Regions from separate parts of the Allobrachymonas denitrificans genome, predicted to be linked through region 2. Evidence: predicted binding sites of a transcription regulator. Region 2 holds the regulator's gene; the other holds the start of a gene.

The links. The regulator HrcA, encoded in region 2, represses chaperone genes, less so after heat shock. The targets are predictions, from matches to a motif close to TTAGCACTCNNNNNNNNNGAGTGCTAA.
Region 1: a site for HrcA is predicted at 2,675-2,701, ahead of rpoH (RNA polymerase sigma factor RpoH). Genes of this name have one in related genera too.

What each region holds. Positions count from the first base shown of each region.
Region 1 covers NZ_CAJQUA010000001.1:1,819,049-1,823,257, reverse strand. The annotation lists gene KKQ75_RS08460 (SCO family protein) at 1-584, shown strand, start outside; gene KKQ75_RS08455 (ZIP family metal transporter) at 663-1,400, opposite strand; gene rpoH (RNA polymerase sigma factor RpoH) at 1,651-2,607, opposite strand; gene ftsY (signal recognition particle-docking protein FtsY) at 2,860-4,011, opposite strand.
Region 2 covers NZ_CAJQUA010000001.1:1,138,158-1,142,366, reverse strand. The annotation lists gene recN (DNA repair protein RecN) at 1-707, opposite strand, end outside; gene KKQ75_RS05330 (NAD kinase) at 710-1,621, opposite strand; gene hrcA (heat-inducible transcriptional repressor HrcA) at 1,652-2,665, shown strand; tRNA gene KKQ75_RS05320 (tRNA-Arg) at 2,717-2,794, opposite strand; tRNA gene KKQ75_RS05315 (tRNA-Arg) at 2,836-2,913, opposite strand; gene KKQ75_RS05310 (c-type cytochrome) at 3,204-3,494, shown strand; gene KKQ75_RS05305 (NAD(P)/FAD-dependent oxidoreductase) at 3,491-4,209, shown strand, end outside.

The DNA.
Region 1 (4,209 bases), 680 kb from region 2:
TGCTGGCTGCCTGCGATGTCGGCAGCGTGAGCGAGCTGGGCAAGGCCGGCGGCCTGCCCAATGCCAAGTTCAACAGCCTGGACATCAGCGGCGGCAAATACGCCAAGGACTTCTCGCTGCTGGACATGAACGGCCAGCGCCGCAGCGTCGCCGACTTCCGCGGCAAGGTGATCGGCATGTTCTTCGGCTACACGCAGTGCCCGGATGTGTGCCCGACCACGCTGACCGAAATGGTGCAGGTCAAGCAGCTGCTCGGCGCCGATGCCGACCGTTTCCAGGTCATTTTCGTCACCGTCGATCCCGAGCGCGATACGCCGGCGCTGCTCAAGGAATACATGGCCAACTTCGGCCCGGATTTTCTGGCGCTGGTGCCCACGCCGGAAGAGCTGCGCAAGACCATTGCGCCCGGCTACCGCGTGTACTACAAGAAAGTGCCGGGCAGCAAGCCCGAGCACTACACCATGGACCACACCGCCGGCACGCTGCTGATCGACAAGCAGGGCCGCATGCGCCTGCACAGCAACTACGGCGCCAAACCGGAACTGGTGGCAGCGGATGTGAAAGCGCTGCTGGCCGAGTCTTAAACGCCCACTGGCGACGGGAGGCCTCCGCGCGCACGCTGGCCGAACGCCAGCCGCCGTTGCGCCCTCTTGAGGCGGGGTTCAGCCTTGCCCGAACAACTGGATGGCCCAGAACACCAGGAAGCCTGCAAACAGCACCAGCGTGAAGAACGGTTTTTCTTCCACCTCGTGCGCCTCCATCAGCAGCTCTTCCGTCACCAGGTAGAGCAGGGCGGCCGCACTGAAGGCCAGCACTGTGCCGATGGTGTCGTGCGAAGCCTGCGCCAGCAGCAGGCTGCCCGCCAGGGCGCAGCACAGCACCGTCAGCCCCAGCGCGCCGGACACGGCAATGATCTTCCAGCCGCGGATGCTGTCGGAGGCCAGCGCCAGGCCGAGGAACAGCAGTTCCACCGACAGACCGAGCGCCAGGATCATGCCGGTTTCGCCGCCCGCGGCAAAGCCGGCGCCAATGATGAAGCCGTCCACCGCCACGTCGATGAAGGTGGCCAGCAGCAGGCCGGTGGCCATGCCGGCAGCGGCCTGGCCGCTGGCAATCGCGCGCTGCTCTTCGGCATGTTCCAGCTTCATGGTCCAGAGCTTGAGTCCGTACATGAACATGCTGCCGGCTGCAAAGGCCGCCAATACGTGCCAGGGGGCCGGATGCTCGCGTGCGATTTCCGGCAGCAGCTCGACGGCCAGCGCTGCCAGCACCACGCCTGCCGCAAAGTGCTGGATCATGCTGCGCGTCTGGTGGCTCGGGGCCCAGACCGCCGCGAGAACCCCGCCAGCCAGCGCCACCAGCGCAGGAATGGCCATCAGCATCAGGGCATGGGAGTTCATGGGGGATTTCACTTTCCGGGGGGGCGAACAGTTCATTGTAGAACTGCGGTTTTTCGGACAAGCGAAGCGCTGACGGAAAATCTTCGGGCAACCGCACAATGGTGCGCAGGACATTCCCCCGCCGGCACACCAGTGGCGCAGAGTGACGTTCCGGGCCGGATTCCGCAATCGCTGTGGCCGCGTATCCTGCAGCACCCATGAAAAAGGCCGCTCATCCGAGCGGCCCCACAGGCTGTCAGGCGCCTAGGGCTCAGGCATACTCCACCAGCGCCGTCTTCATCTTCTTCATGGCCGCCGACTCGATCTGGCGGATGCGCTCGGCGCTCACGCCGTACTCGGCGGCCAGTTCGTGCAGCGTCATGCCGCCGGAGCCGTCGTCGTTCACGGCCAGCCAGCGCTGTTCCACGATGCGGCGGCTGCGCGGGTCGAGCGTGTCGAGCGCGGCGGCGATGCCGTCGGTGGCCATCACGTCGCGTTGCTGGGCTTCCAGCATGGCGGTGGGCTCGTGGCTGGCATCGCTCAGGTAGGCGATCGGGCCGAAGGCCTGCTCGCCGTCATCGCTGGGAGCCGGATCGAGCAGCACATCGCCGCCGCTCATGCGCGTTTCCATCTCCATCACTTCCTCGCGCTTGACGTTGAGGTCTTTCGCGATGATGTCGATTTCCTGCTCGGTGAGCGTGTCGCGGTGCATGGCCGCATCGTCCAGGCCGGCGATGGCCTTGAAGCCCTGCTTCTTGCTGCGCAGGTTGAAGAACAGCTTGCGCTGCGCCTTGGTCGTGGCGACCTTGACCATGCGCCAGTTCTTCAGGATGTACTCGTGGATCTCGGCCTTGATCCAGTGCATGGCGTAGCTCACCAGGCGCACGCCCTGATCCGGATCGAAGCGCTTGACGGCTTTCATCAGGCCGATGTTGCCTTCCTGGATCAGGTCGCCGTGCGGCAGGCCATAGCCCAGGTACTGGCGCGACACGGCCACCACCAGACGCAGGTGCGACATGATGAGGCGACCGGCGGCGTCCAGGTCGTTGTGGTCTTTCAGTTTCTTGGCGTAGTCATGCTCCTGCTCGGGCGTGAGCATGGGCATGCGGTTGACCGCGCTGATGTACGCGTCAAGATTGCCCAGTGCGGGCAAGGTGGCCACTGCCGACCAGTTGGGGGCAATGGCAATGTCTTGGGTCTTGGTGGAGGCAACAGCCCTATCAGCCATGTGTCTTCACTCCTTTCAGGGTATTGGATACATCTCTTGCCGAGATGTTCCTCATTGGCGAAAGATATTAGCACTCCTGAAAGTCGAGTGCTAAATCTGCCGGGAAAACCTGTAACAAATCAGGGGCTGTCGCAGAATTGCGAGAGCCATCGGGGCAAATGCTTCTACGCCTTGTTGCACATTCTGATGCCTGGGCCCTCCACGCGGCGTAGGACACTGCCCCGGATGCGCGACAGCTCCGGGAAATGCCGCTCAACCCAGCAGCGCCTGCGCAAATTCGCGCGCATTGAAGGTTTCCAGGTCTTCCAGTTTTTCGCCCACACCGACGAAATACACCGGAACCGGTTTCTCGCGCGCAATCGCGCACAGCACGCCGCCCTTGGCGGTGCCGTCGAGCTTGGTCACGATCAGGCCGGTCAGTTCCAGTGCGTCGTCGAACGCCTTGACCTGTGCCAGCGCGTTCTGGCCGGTGTTGCCGTCGATCACCAGCAGCACCTCGTGCGGTGCGGTGACGTAGGCCTTGGTGATGGTGCGGCGGATCTTCTTGAGCTCGTCCATCAGGTGCAGCTGGGTGGGCAGGCGGCCGGCAGTATCGACCAGCACCACGTTCTTGCCGCGCGCGCGGCCAGCGGCGACGGCATCGAAGCTCAGGGCCGCCGGGTCCCCACCGGCGTTGCTGACGATCTCGACCGTGTTGCGGTCGGCCCAGATGGCGAGCTGCTCGCGGGCAGCGGCACGGAAGGTGTCGGCAGCAGCCAGCAGCACGCTTTGCCGGTGGTCGCTCAGGTGCTTGGTGAGTTTGCCGATGGAGGTGGTCTTGCCGGCGCCGTTGACGCCAGCCACCATGATCACGGTGGGCGTGTGCTCGCCGATCACCAGTTGCTTTTCCAGCGGCTGCAGCAGTTCGGCAATGGCATCGGTCAGCAGGGTGCGCACCTGCGCCGGATCGGTGGCCTTGGCGGCCTTGACGCGGCGCTTGAGGTCTTCCAGCAGGTATTCGGTGGCCTGCACGCCGGCATCGGCCATGAGCAGGGCGGCCTCGAGGTCTTCGTAGAGTTCCTCGTCGATTCGGGTGCCGGTAAAGACGGTGGTGATGCTGCTGCCGGTGCGGCGCAGACCGGTCTTGAGGCGGTTGAACCAGCCGGCGCGGGTGGCGGTGTCAGCTGCAGCCGCTTCGTCGTCGGCGACCGGCTCGTCTGCGGATGCCGATGCCGATGCCGATGCCGCGGCGGGCGTTTGCGCCTCGGGAGTGGCGGCAGGTGCCTGTTCGGCGTGGCGCGGCGCCGGCGACTTGCTGCTGGCTGGCACATCGTCGGCTTCTTCCGGTGTAGCCGCGAGGGCGGCTTCGGTCAGGGCGGCTTCGTCGATGGGCGTGGGCTCCAGCGCGGCGAAACTGCTGTCCATGGCATCGTGCTGCAGCGCCTGGATCAGGGCCTGCTCGGCCAGCGGTAGTTCGCCGGAGGCGGCCGGGGCGTCGGCACTGGCCGGGCTTGCTTCGTCGCCCCCGAAACTGCGGCGCAGGCGGTTGAGCCAGCCACCGGAGGCGGGGACCTGTTCGGTTGCCGGAGCTTCGGGCGCAGCCTGCACGCCCGTCTCCGCAGT
Region 2 (4,209 bases):
TCACCTTCCAGTGCCTGCAGGGCGGTGCCTGCGGCATCCAGCAACTGCTGGGCATGGGCCAGGCGCTGGTGTTCGCTGTTGAGTTCGGGCCATTCATCGGCCTGGGGGCCGAGCTTGTCGACTTCGGCGACCTGCCACTGCAGGCGCTCGCGTTCCTGCTGGCGCTGTTCCTGGCCCTGGGTGGCCTGCTCCAGCTGCTCGCGGGCAGTTTGCCATTGCTGCCAGAGCGTGCGGATGGCCGTGGTGTCAATGCGGCCGTAGCCGTCGAGCAGGGCGCGTGTGCTTGCCGGCTGCATCAGGCTTTGCCAGGCGTGCTGGCCGTGGATGTCCACCAGCAGGGTGCCCAGCGCACGCAACTGCGTGGCGGTGGCGGGCGTGCCGTTGATCCAGCCGCGGCTCTTGCCCTGGCTGTCAACCACGCGGCGCAGCAGCAGGCCTTCTTCGGCATCCGCCTCGATGCCGTATTCGTCCAGCAGAGGTGCCAGCGCAGGGGTGATGTCGAAATGTGCAGTGATGTCGGTGCGATTGCAGCCTTCGCGCACGAAGCCGGCATCGGCACGGGCGCCCATCACCAGTTGCAGGGCGTCCACCAGAATGGATTTGCCCGCGCCGGTCTCGCCTGTGAGCGCGGTAAAGCCGTTGTGAACGTCCAGATCCAGAGCCTGCACGATCACGAAATCCTGCAGGGCAATACGCCGTAGCGCCATGGTCAGTTGCTCCCGCTGTTCCAGTGCAGCTTTTCGCGCAGGGTGTCGAAATAGTTCCAGCCACGCGGGTGCAGGAACAGAGCTTCGTGATCCGAGCGGCGCACCACCACGCGATCGCCGGATTGCAGCGAGGAAAGCGATTGCGTGTCGAAGTTGGCGCTGGCCTTGCGGCCGGAGACCACCTCGATGCTGATTTCGCTCGAATCACTGAGCACAATGGGGCGGTTGGAGAGGGTGTGCGGGGCAATCGGCACCAGCACCCATCCGGCCACCGACGGGTGCAGCAGCGGACCACCGGCCGACAGCGAATAGGCCGTGGAGCCGGTGGAGGTGGACACGATCAGACCGTCGGCGCGCTGGTTGGACACGAAATGCCCGTCGACCTCGATGCGCAGTTCCACCATGCCCGCCGTGCTGCCGCGGTTGATCACCACGTCATTGAAGGCAATCGCCTCGAACACGGTGCTTTCGCCACGCTTGACCTGGCCCAGCATCATGCTGCGGTGGTCTTCGATGTATTCGCCGCGCAGCATGGGGGGCAGGGTTTCACAGATGCGGCCCAGGGGAATGTCAGTAATAAAGCCTAGGCGTCCTTGGTTGATGCCAATGAGCGGCACCTTGGCAGGAGCCAGCGTGCGCGCAGCGCCGAGCATGGTACCGTCGCCGCCCACCACCACGGCCAGATCGCACTGTTCGCCGATCTCGACCATCTCCAGCGAGGGGTAGCGGGCATTGAGGCCGGTCATCTCGGCCGCGCGGAATTCCATGGCCACCTGGCAGCCGTTGCGTTCCAGACATTCGGCCACGGCCAGCATGATTTCGGGGGGAGTGCCTTCGGAATGAGAAGCCTGCTGCAGGTTATTGCTTTGCAGGAATTTTCCAATCAGTCCGACGTGGTGAAATTGGGGCTTCATACTTACATTAGATCATTAAAATGTGACGCCATGCTCGACGATCGTGCCAAGTTGCTGCTCAAGACCCTGGTCGACCGCTACATCGCGGACGGCCAGCCCGTGGGTTCCCGTACGCTCTCGCAAACCGCGGGGCTGGAACTGTCGCCGGCCACCATCCGCAACGTGATGGCGGACCTTGAAAACCTGGGCCTGATCGCCAGCCCCCATACCTCCGCAGGGCGCATCCCGACGGCGCGCGGCTACCGGCTGTTTGTGGACACCATGCTCACGGCCGATCCGGCGCATCTGTCCGTTTCCATGCCCACGCTCGCCCTGCCGCCCGAGCAGCCGCAGAAGGTCATCGCCAATGCTGCCAACATGCTGTCGAGCCTGTCGCAGTTCGTGGGCGTGGTGATGAGCCCGCGGCGCGGGTCCGTCTTTCGGCATATCGAATTCCTGCGCCTGTCGGAAAAACGGGTGCTGGTGATCATCGTCTCGCCGGAAGGGGATGTGCAGAATCGCGTCCTGTTTACCGAAACCGATTTCGACCAGAGCCAGCTGGTGGAAGCCGCCAATTATCTGAACGCACATTACAGCGGGCTTGCACTGGAGCAGGTGAGCGTGCGCCTGAAGGACGAGGTGGAAACCCTGCGTGGTGAAATTGCCGCGCTGATGCAGGCCGCCATCGCGGCCAGCACCGAGGCCATGCAGGAGCATGAGCAGGATGTGGTGATTGCAGGGGAGCGCAACCTGCTGTCTGTGAGCGATTTTTCCAGCGACATGTCGCAGTTGCGCCGCGCGTTTGACCTGTTCGAGCAGAAGACCACACTGATGCGTCTGCTGGACGAATCGAGCCAGGCGGCGGGCGTGCATATCTACATCGGCGGCGAGAGCCAGGTGGTGCCGGTGGAGGAGCTCTCGGTGGTGAGTGCGCCTTACAGCGTGGATGGCACGGTGGTGGGCACGCTGGGAGTGATCGGGCCGGTGCGCATGCCGTATCAGCGCATGGTGGAGATTGTGGACATCGCTTCACGGCTGGTGAGCAATGCGCTGAGCCAGCGCTGAGCGGAAAAAACAAAAACGCCTTGCATTGCTGCAAGGCGTTTCTGAACTTTCTGGCGCGACTGGCAGGATTCGAACCCACGACCCCTTGGTTCGTAGCCAAGTACTCTAATCCAACTGAGCTACAGTCGCTGAAAGGAAAACAAAACGCCTGGATAGGCGTTCTGCAATGTTGGCGCGGCTGGCAGGATTCGAACCCACGACCCCTTGGTTCGTAGCCAAGTACTCTAATCCAACTGAGCTACAGCCGCTGAAGCATCGAAGTATAGCGTAGTTTTTGCGGTGGAGCCAGGATTTTTTAAAAAAACCACGCATAGAACGAACAGTTGGAAGGGCGTGGTTCCTCATGGCAAGACAGTTATGATCCCGACGCGGGCATACGGCTTGCAATCATCAGACAGGCTGCCGTCTTTGATCCGGCGGCCATCGCAGTTATCAGTCATGAGGTGTCCAGTTGGATCTGCATTCATCTCCCCCCCGGCGTGGAATAACGCCTTTCAAGCTTGCGCGCTACGGAAGCGCAAGTGTTCATATCGCGACCTTGCTGCTGGGCCTGGCGCCGGCTGCTGTGGTGATGGCGCAGCAACAGCCGCATTTGTCGTCCATGGCGGTTGCGGCAGCCACCTGTGCCAACTGTCATGGCACGGATGGCCGTTCGCCCGGAATCATCCCCTCCATCGCCGGTCAGCCGAAAGACAGGCTGTTGCAGCGTTTGCAGGATTTCAAGGCCGGCATTGATCCGCGTGCCACGGTGATGACGCGCCTGATGAAAGGCTACAGCGAGGACGAGTTGAGAGATCTCGCCGGATATTTTTCGGAGGTGCCCCGATGAAACCACATGACAACAGCATCTCCCGCCGCCAGGTTCTGGGCGGCATGGCGGCCGGTGGCATGCTGCTGGGCGCTCCTGCGCTGGTGCAGGCGCGCCAGGCATCTGCCCACGTGGTGGTGGTCGGAGGAGGCTTTGGCGGGGCAACGGCAGCGCGCTATCTGCGCCGCTACCATCCGGATGTGCAGATCACTCTGGTCGAGCCGGCGCAGCGCTTTTACACCTGCCCGTTTTCCAATCTGTACCTGGCGGGATTGCGCGAGTGGGACAGTCTCGGCCATGGCTTTGATGGCTTGCGCAAGCAGGGCATCGAGGTGGTGCACGCGAGCGCAGAGCAGCTTGATGCCAGGGGCAGGACGGTGAAGTTGTCCAACGGCAGTAGCCTGCGCTGGGACAAGCTGGTGCTGTCCCCCGGCGTGGACATGCAATGGAACAAGCTGCAGGGCTATGACCAGGCAGCCGCCGAGCATGCGCCACACGCCTGGAAGGCCGGTGCGCAGACGCAGTTGCTCAAGCGCCAATTGCAGGCCATGAAGGATGGTGGCACCTTCATCATGACGATTCCGGAGAATCCGTTCCGCTGCCCGCCCGGCCCGTATGAGCGTGCGGCCATGGTGGCGCACTATTTCAGGCAGCACAAGCCGAAGTCCAAGATCCTCCTGCTCGATGCCAAGACGGCGTTCTCCAAGCAGGCACTGTTCATGCAGGGCTGGAAGGC